Regions from separate parts of the Streptomyces sp. NPDC057445 genome, predicted to be linked through region 1. Evidence: predicted binding sites of a transcription regulator. Region 1 holds the regulator's gene; the other holds the start of a gene.
What was found. The regulator HrcA, encoded in region 1, represses chaperone genes, less so after heat shock. The targets are predictions, from matches to a motif close to TTNGCACTCNGNNNNNCNGAGTGCNAA.
Positions count from the first base shown of each region.

Region 2: groES (co-chaperone GroES) is a predicted target of HrcA. The motif match lies at 1,722-1,748, and genes of this name have one in related genera.

Region 1 is NZ_JBHVDH010000001.1:573,086-577,275, reverse strand. It holds gene ACFU5O_RS02670 (DUF3097 domain-containing protein) at 1-730, opposite strand, end outside; gene ACFU5O_RS02665 (MBL fold metallo-hydrolase) at 741-1,472, opposite strand; gene hrcA (heat-inducible transcriptional repressor HrcA) at 1,669-2,685, shown strand; gene dnaJ (molecular chaperone DnaJ) at 2,686-3,822, shown strand; partial or broken gene ACFU5O_RS02650 (VOC family protein) at 3,912-4,065, opposite strand; gene ACFU5O_RS02645 (nitronate monooxygenase) at 4,178-4,190, shown strand, end outside.
Region 2 is NZ_JBHVDH010000003.1:481,205-485,394, forward strand. It holds gene groL (chaperonin GroEL) at 1-1,128, opposite strand, end outside; gene groES (co-chaperone GroES) at 1,267-1,575, opposite strand; gene ACFU5O_RS10095 (polysaccharide deacetylase family protein) at 1,934-2,839, opposite strand; gene ACFU5O_RS10100 (SAM-dependent methyltransferase) at 2,849-4,174, shown strand.

The sequences.
Region 1 (4,190 bases):
TCGTCACCCTCGACAGGATGTGCTGCCAGGCCGCGCCCGTGTTGTCGGACCATCCCAGGGCGCGGCAGACGCCCGTCTTCCAGTCCTGGCCGCGCGGCACGGACGGCCAGGCCGCGATGCCGAGCGAGGACGGCTTCACGGCCTCCCAGATGTCGATGTACGGATGGCCCACCACCAGCACGTGCGGATCGGTGACGGATGCCGCGATGCGGGACTCCTTGGAGCCGGGGACCAGGTGGTCCACGAGCACGCCGAGGCGGGCGTCCGCCGCCGGGGCGAAGTCCGCGACGACGGCAGGGAGGTCGTCGATGCCCTCGAGGTACTCGACGACCACGCCCTCGATGCGGAGGTCGTCGCCCCAGACCTTCTCGACCAGCTCCGCGTCGTGGCGTCCCTCCACGTAGATGCGGCCGGCGCGGGCGACCCGGGCCCGTGCGCCGGGCACGGTGACCGAGCCGGAGGCCGTGCGGGTGGGCCGCGGCGGAGCGGCGGAAGGGCGGACCAGGGTGACGGTCCTGCCCTCCAGCAGGAATCCGCGGGCTTCCATCGGGAACACCCTGTGCTTGCCGAAGCGGTCCTCCAGCGTCACCGTCCCCGCCTCGCAGCGGATCACCGCGCCGCAGAAGCCCGTCGTGACCTCCTCGACGACGAGACCGGGCTCGGCCGGAACCTCGGGCGCCGCGGCCGGCTTCTTCCAGGGCGGGGTCAGGTCAGGGCTGTAGCTGCGCATTGGGCAGACGCTACGACACCCCGAACCGCCGGGCCAGTTCATCCCGTTGGGCGCGTACGAAAGCGGCGTCCACCGCCGCGCCGTGCCCCGGTACGTAGACCGCGTCGTCCCCGCCGAGCGCGAGCAGCCGGTCCAGCGCGGCAGGCCAGCGACCGGGTATCGAGTCCGGGCCGGCCTGGGGCTCGCCCGACTCCTCGACCAGGTCCCCGCAGAAGACGATCTCCGGTTCGGCGGCGGTGCGCGGTACGAGCGCGACGAGGTCGTGTCCCGAGTGGCCGGGCCCGGCGTTCGCCAGCAGGACCTGTCGACCACCGAGGTCCAGGGTCCACTCGCCGCAGACGACATGCTTCGGGGGGACCAGCACGTCCGTGGCGAGTGCGGCCTCGGAGGGCGCCACACCGTGGCGGACGGCGTCCTCGCGCAGCACGTCCCGGTCCCGCACGAGCAGCTGGTCGACGCCCACCGCGCCGTACACCCGTGCTCCCGAGAAGGCCGCCGTACCGAGAACATGGTCGAAATGCGGATGGCTGAGAGCGATATGGGTCACACGCCGGCCGCCGACGAGGGACTGGATCTGGGTGCGCAGTTCGGCTCCCTCGCGGAGCGTCGCGCCCGTGTCGTACAGGAACACCGACTCGTCCCCGACCACCACGCCGGCCGTCGCGTCCCAGACGGGCAGGCGCCGCCGCCCGACACCGTCACCGAGCCGTTCCCAGCCGACGTCTTCCCAATCGATGTCCATAAGGCGACGCTATCCCCGGGCAACCAGCGACGTCTCGCCGGTCACGGCGCTGTACCGTGACCGGTTCGCCGTCCGGTCGGCCTTGCTAGGGGCGTACCCACCCGCCGTACACTGGCCGGGGAATGCTGGCACTCCGAGGAGGTGAGTGCCAGGTCACACCGGACCCGCCGATGAATCACAGCTGGAGGTGCGCACGGTGCTCAGCGAACGCAGACTCGAGGTCCTGCGCGCCATCGTCCAGGACTATGTCGGTACGGAGGAGCCCGTGGGCTCCAAGGCCCTCACCGAGCGGCACAAGCTGGGTGTGTCACCGGCCACCGTGCGCAACGACATGGCGGTGCTGGAGGAGGAAGGGTTCATCGCCCAGCCCCACACCAGCGCCGGCCGGATTCCGACGGACAAGGGCTACCGCCTGTTCGTGGACAGGCTCGCGGGCGTCAAGCCGCTGTCGTCGCCCGAACGGCGCGCGATCCAGAACTTCCTCGACGGCGCCGTGGACCTCGACGACGTGGTGGCCCGCACGGTACGGCTGCTCGCGCAGCTGACCCGGCAGGTCGCGGTCGTGCAGTACCCCTCGCTGACCCGCTCGACCGTGCGGCACGTGGAGCTTCTGGCACTTGCCCCGGCACGGCTGATGCTCGTGCTGATCACGGACACGGGCCGGGTCGAGCAGCGGCATGTGGACTGCCCGGCGCCGTTCGGCGAGACTTCGCTCGCGGATCTGCGGGCCCGGCTGAACAGCCGGGTGGTGGGCAGGCGCTTCACGGACGTGCCGCAGCTGGTGCAAGATCTTCCCGAGTCGTTCGAGGCGGACGACCGGGGCACGGTCTCGACGGTGCTCTCGATCCTCCTCGAGACACTGGTGGAGGAGACCGAGGAGCGGCTGATGATCGGCGGCACCGCCAATCTGACGCGCTTCGGCCACGACTTCCCGCTGACGATCCGGCCCGTGCTGGAGGCGCTGGAGGAGCAGGTCGTCCTGCTGAAGCTGCTCGGTGAGGCCAAGGACTCCGGCATGACCGTACGGATCGGGCACGAGAACGCCCACGAGGGACTCAACTCCACGTCCGTCGTCGCGGTCGGCTACGGTTCGGGCGACGAGGCAGTCGCCAAACTCGGCGTGGTCGGACCGACCCGCATGGACTACCCCGGAACGATGGGAGCGGTACGCGCAGTGGCACGTTACGTCGGACAGATCCTGGCGGAGTCGTAAGTGGCCACCGATTACTACGCCGTACTCGGCGTACGCCGCGACGCGTCCCAGGACGAGATCAAGAAGGCTTTCCGGCGGCTGGCGCGGGAACTCCACCCGGATGTGAATCCGGACCCGAAGACGCAGGAGCGCTTCAAGGAGATCAACGCCGCCTACGAGGTGCTGTCGGACCCGCAGAAGAAGCAGGTCTACGACCTCGGAGGCGACCCGCTGTCCGCAGGAGGCGGGGGCGGCGCCGGAGGCTTCGGCGCGGGCGGCTTCGGGAACTTCTCGGACATCATGGACGCCTTCTTCGGTACGGCGTCCCAGCGCGGGCCCAGGTCGCGGACGCGGCGCGGGCAGGACGCGATGATCCGGCTGGAGGTCGAGCTCAGCGAGGCGGCCTTCGGCACGACGAAGGACATCCAGGTCGACACGGCCGTCGTCTGTACGACGTGCTCGGGCGAGGGTGCAGCGCCCGGTACGTCCGCCCAGACGTGTGACATGTGCCGGGGCCGCGGTGAGGTCTCGCAGGTCACCCGCTCCTTCCTGGGCCAGGTCATGACCTCCCGGCCGTGCCCGCAGTGCCAGGGCTTCGGGACCGTGGTCCCGACCCCGTGCCCGGAGTGCGCCGGCGACGGGCGGGTGCGTTCCCGCCGGACCCTGACGGTGAAGATCCCCGCCGGTGTCGACAACGGCACCCGCATCCAGCTCGCGGGCGAGGGCGAGGTCGGGCCCGGTGGCGGTCCCGCCGGTGACCTGTACGTGGAGATCCACGAGCTGCCGCACCACATGTTCCAGCGGCGCGGCGACGATCTGCACTGCACGGTGACCATCCCCATGACGGCGGGCGCCCTCGGCACGAAGGTGCCGCTGGAGACGCTCGACGGGATGGAGGAGGTCGACATCCGTCCGGGCACGCAGTCGGGCCAGTCGATCCCGCTGCACGGGCGCGGTGTCACGCACCTGCGGGGCGGGGGCCGCGGTGACCTCATCGTGCATGTCGAGGTCCAGACGCCGTCGAAGCTGGATCCCGAGCAGGAGAGGCTGCTGCGGGAGTTCGCGAAGCTGCGCGGTGAGGAACGGCCGATGGGGCAGTTCCAGCCGGGGCAGCAGGGATTGTTCTCCCGTCTGAAGGACGCGTTCAACGGCAGGTGAGGGGCTCGCCCCTCAGGGCTCAGAGCTTGCCGCAGTGGTGAGCGAGGGCGGGGGCTTCCCCGCCCTCCCCGCCCTCCTGCACCCCGTGCTCAGCGGTGCCCCAGCACATCGACGACCTGGCCGTCGGGGTCCCGGACGAAGAACCGGCGCACTCCCCACTCCTCGTCCTGCAACGGGTGCACGATCTCCGCACCGTTCTCCCCGCATGACGGCGTAGGCGGCGTCCACATCGTCCAGGGGTACTACGGCACACGAGCCCTCGCCCACACTTTCGCGGCATGTCCTGATTCTCGCGGGCGTCCCGGGGCGGAAGCCGGGATTCGGCCACGGCGCCGGGACATGGCACCATGCGGGCATGTCCTCCGCAC
Region 2 (4,190 bases), on a different contig from region 1:
CACGCCGCCGGCCAGCTTCGCGAGGCGCTCCTGGAGCTTCTCGCGGTCCCAGTCGGAGTCCGTGCTCTCGATCTCGGCCTTGATCTGCGCGACGCGGCCGGCCACGTCCCCGCTGTTGCCGCCGCCGTCGACGATCGTGGTCTCGTCCTTGGTGACGGTGACACGGCGGGCGGAGCCCAGCACGTCCAGACCGGCCTGGTCGAGCTTGAGGCCGACCTCCTCTGCGATGACGGTGGCACCGGCGAGGACGGCCATGTCCTGCAGCATCGCCTTGCGGCGGTCACCGAAGCCGGGGGCCTTGACCGCGACCGCGTTGAAGGTGCCGCGGATCTTGTTGACGACGAGGGTGGAGAGCGCCTCGCCCTCGACATCCTCGGCGATGATCAGCAGCGGCCGGGAGCCACCGGCCTGGATGATCTTCTCCAGCAGCGGCAGCAGGTCCTGGATGGAGGAGATCTTGCCCTGGTGGATCAGGATGTACGGGTCCTCGAGGACGGCCTCCATACGCTCCGGGTCCGTCACCATGTACGGGGACAGGTAGCCCTTGTCGAAGGCCATGCCCTCGGTGAAGTCGAGCTCCAGACCGAAGGTGTTGGACTCCTCGACGGTGATGACACCGTCCTTGCCGACCTTGTCCATCGCCTCGGCGATGAGCTCGCCGACCTGCTGGTCCTGGGCGGACAGCGCGGCGACCGCGGCGATGTCGGACTTCTCCTCGATCGGGCGCGCGGTGGCGATCAGCTCGTCGGAGACGGCCTTGACCGCGGCGTCGATGCCCTTCTTCAGGGAGGCCGGGGAGGCGCCGGCGGCGACGTTCTTCAGGCCCTCGCGGACCAGGGCCTGGGCGAGCACGGTGGCGGTGGTGGTGCCGTCACCAGCGATGTCGTTGGTCTTGGTCGCCACCTCCTTCACCAGCTGGGCGCCGAGGTTCTCGTACGGGTCCTCGATCTCGACCTCGCGGGCGATCGTGACACCGTCGTTGGTGATGGTGGGAGCGCCGAACTTCTTGTCGATCACGACGTTGCGGCCGCGGGGGCCGATCGTCACCTTGACCGTGTCGGCGAGCTTGTTGACGCCGCGCTCAAGGGCGCGACGGGCGTCCTCGTCGAACTTCAGGATCTTCGCCATGGAGCTTCTCAAGTCCTCTCAAAACGAAACCGCGCCCCGGGCCACCCGGCTTCTTACGACGCGGGGGCCAGGGGCGCGGCTCAATCAGATCTGCCTGGTGCGGGGTCTTCCGGGGCGTGAACCCCGGTCGCCCCCGACCTACTTCTCGACGATCGCGAGCACGTCGCGGGCCGAGAGGACGAGGTACTCCTCGCCGTTGTACTTCACCTCGGTGCCGCCGTACTTGCTGTAGAGCACGACATCGCCGGTCTTGACGTCGAGCGGCAGGCGCTCGCCGTTCTCGAAGCGGCCCGGGCCCACGGCCAGGACGACGCCCTCCTGGGGCTTCTCCTTGGCAGTGTCCGGAATGACCAGGCCTGAGGCCGTGGTCTGCTCTGCGTCGAGCGGCTGGACCACAATGCGGTCCTCGAGCGGCTTGATGGCAACCTTGGAGCTGGTGGTCGTCACGATCCGACCTCCCCCTTCGGAGATCTCACGGGGTTTACTGTCTGAGGTGGCGACCAGGTGGATCCGTCGTCGCGGGTGCCGGACCTGCCCGTCGCTGTGTTGGCACTCTCCTGTGGGGAGTGCCAGAGCCGAGACTATGACCGCGATTAGCACTCGGTCAAGCGGAGTGCCAATCCGCTCGGCGTGGCGGTCAGATCTCGATCAGGACAACGGTCGAACGCGGGGCCGTGTTCCGCGCAGCCGTACGGTCGAACGACCCCGCAAAAAAAACGATCGCCGGCACCGGCCAAGGGGTGCACCGGCTCGATCGGCGCAGCGACGGACACGAACCGGCGCGCGCCTCTCACACGTAGTCCTCTCACACGTAGTCCTCCAGCCGCGCCACCGCGTACCCCTTCCTGGTGACGACCTTCATGACGTGCCGGACCATGTCGGTCATGCTGCCCTTCCACTGCCCCTTGCCCCGGAAGTGCGTGAGAATGATGTCTCCGGGGTGCAGATCCCGGTCCCACTCCCGCCACTCCATGTGGTCGGGGAACGCCTCTGCGGCCCAGAGCGGCACGGCCTTGATCCCGCATGCCTTCGCGGCCCGGAGCGTGTCCCTGTTGTAGTTGCCGTAGGGAGGCCTGAAGAGCGGAGGGCGCTTCCCGAACCGCTCCTCGATCCTGTCCTGCTGCCCACAGATCTCCTTCTTCTGCTTCGCATACGAAAGTGCGGGCATGTAGGGGTGGTTGAGGGTGTGGTTCTGCAGGGAGACGCCCCGGTCCTGCATCTCCTCGAAGTAGTCGTAGTCGTCGCGCACGAGGTAGTCGCTGAGGAAGGCGCTGTACGGAATACGCAGCTCACTCATCATCTTCAGCAGCTCCGGGTCCTTCTCGGCCCCGTCGTCGATCGTCAGAAAGACGACTTTCTCCTTCGTCGGCACGGTGGTGAAGACGGGTGGCAGCCCGTCGCCGTCATGAACCTCGAAGCCCTTGCGGGTGGCCACCCTCGTCTTCCTGGCGGGCGGCGCGGGCGCGGTCAGCGGAGTCCTCCTGAGCCCCCAGCGCTCGGCGGCCGCGACCCGGGCGGCATGCGCCCTCTTGGTGCGTTCCACATAGGCGTCGAGCGCACCGGCGGGGCCGACTGCCCTCTGCTGCCCGTGTGCGGGCCTGGGAGGCCGCGAGCCCTCGGGGCCGGGCGACGCGGGCGCACAGCCCGAGCCGGTCGCAGCGACGAGCAGGGCGGCCAGCGCCAGAGGCCAACTCCGCCTTCTTCTTCGCATTTTTCCCGTTTGTCGTACAGTCTGCATGGCGCCGCATCCTGTCAGCGCCGCTCCCGCTCGGGGCCCCGACACCGCGGCCCGGGGCGCACGGTCCCCCGCCTGGCCGACAATGGCCGGGTGAACGACGTCTCCTTCCCCCACCTCGGCCCGCTGCTCGGCGACGAGGGACAGGCGCTGCTCGCCGCGCTGCGCGACTACGACCCGGCCAAGGAGCTCGCCGTCGCGACCCGGCTGCGCCGCGAGCACCCGGCCGAGCTGGTCTCGGCGGCGCTCGGCCAGGCGCGGCTGCGACAGCGGGCGGTGGCCAAGTTCGGCGAGGAGGACGCCTACCGGATGTACTTCACTCCGAACGGGATCGAGCAGGCGACCCGCGCCTCGGTCGCCGCGTACCGCGCAGGGCGCTTCCGGGACATCGGCCCGGTCGAGGTCACCGACCTGTGCTGCGGCATCGGCGGCGACGCGATCGCGCTGGCCCGCGAGGGCTTCTTCGTACAGGCGGTCGACCGGGACCCGCTGACCGCCGAGACCGCCCTCGTCAATGTGCACACGGTGGTGGAGGGCACCCCCCTGATGACCGTCACCTGCGCGGACGTCATGGAGTACGACCTGTCCGGCAGCGAGTCCCTCTTCATCGACCCGGCGAGGCGCGCAGGCCGGGGCCGCATCTTCGACCCGGAGGCGTACTCACCGCCGCTGTCATGGGCGATCGAGAAGGTCCGCGAGGTCGGCACGGGTGCCATCAAGATCGCACCCGGAATCCCGCACGAGCTGATCCCCGAGGACTTCGAGGCCGAGTGGATCTCGGACGGCGGCGATGTGAAGGAGGCGGTGCTCTGGCGCGACGACCAGGGTCCGACCTCCCCGAGCCCCGTCGTCCCCGGCGCCCGGCGTGCCACCCTCCTTCCCTCCGGGGCCACGCTGACGGGCCGTGGCCTTCCGGACCCCCAGGTCCGCAAGGTCGGCCGCTTCCTGTACGAGCCCGACGGCGCCGTCATCCGCGCGCATCTGGTCGCCGAGGTCGCCGCGGACCTGGACGGCGGTCTGATCGACGCGACGATCGCCTACATCACGGCGGACGAGCTGCGCCCGACGCCGTACGCCACGGCGTACGAGATCACCGACGAACTCCCCTTCAACCTCAAGAAGCTGAAGGCGCTGCTGCGCGAGCGCGAGGTCGGCATCCTGACGGTCAAGAAGCGCGGCTCGGCCGTCGAACCGGAGGAACTGCGCCGCAAGGTGAAGCCGAGCGGCCCGAACGCGGCGACGGTGTTCCTGACCCGGGTCGCGGGGGCGCCGACGATGCTGATCGGCGGGCCGGCCGGCACGGCGGACTGAGCGGCCGACGCGCCTG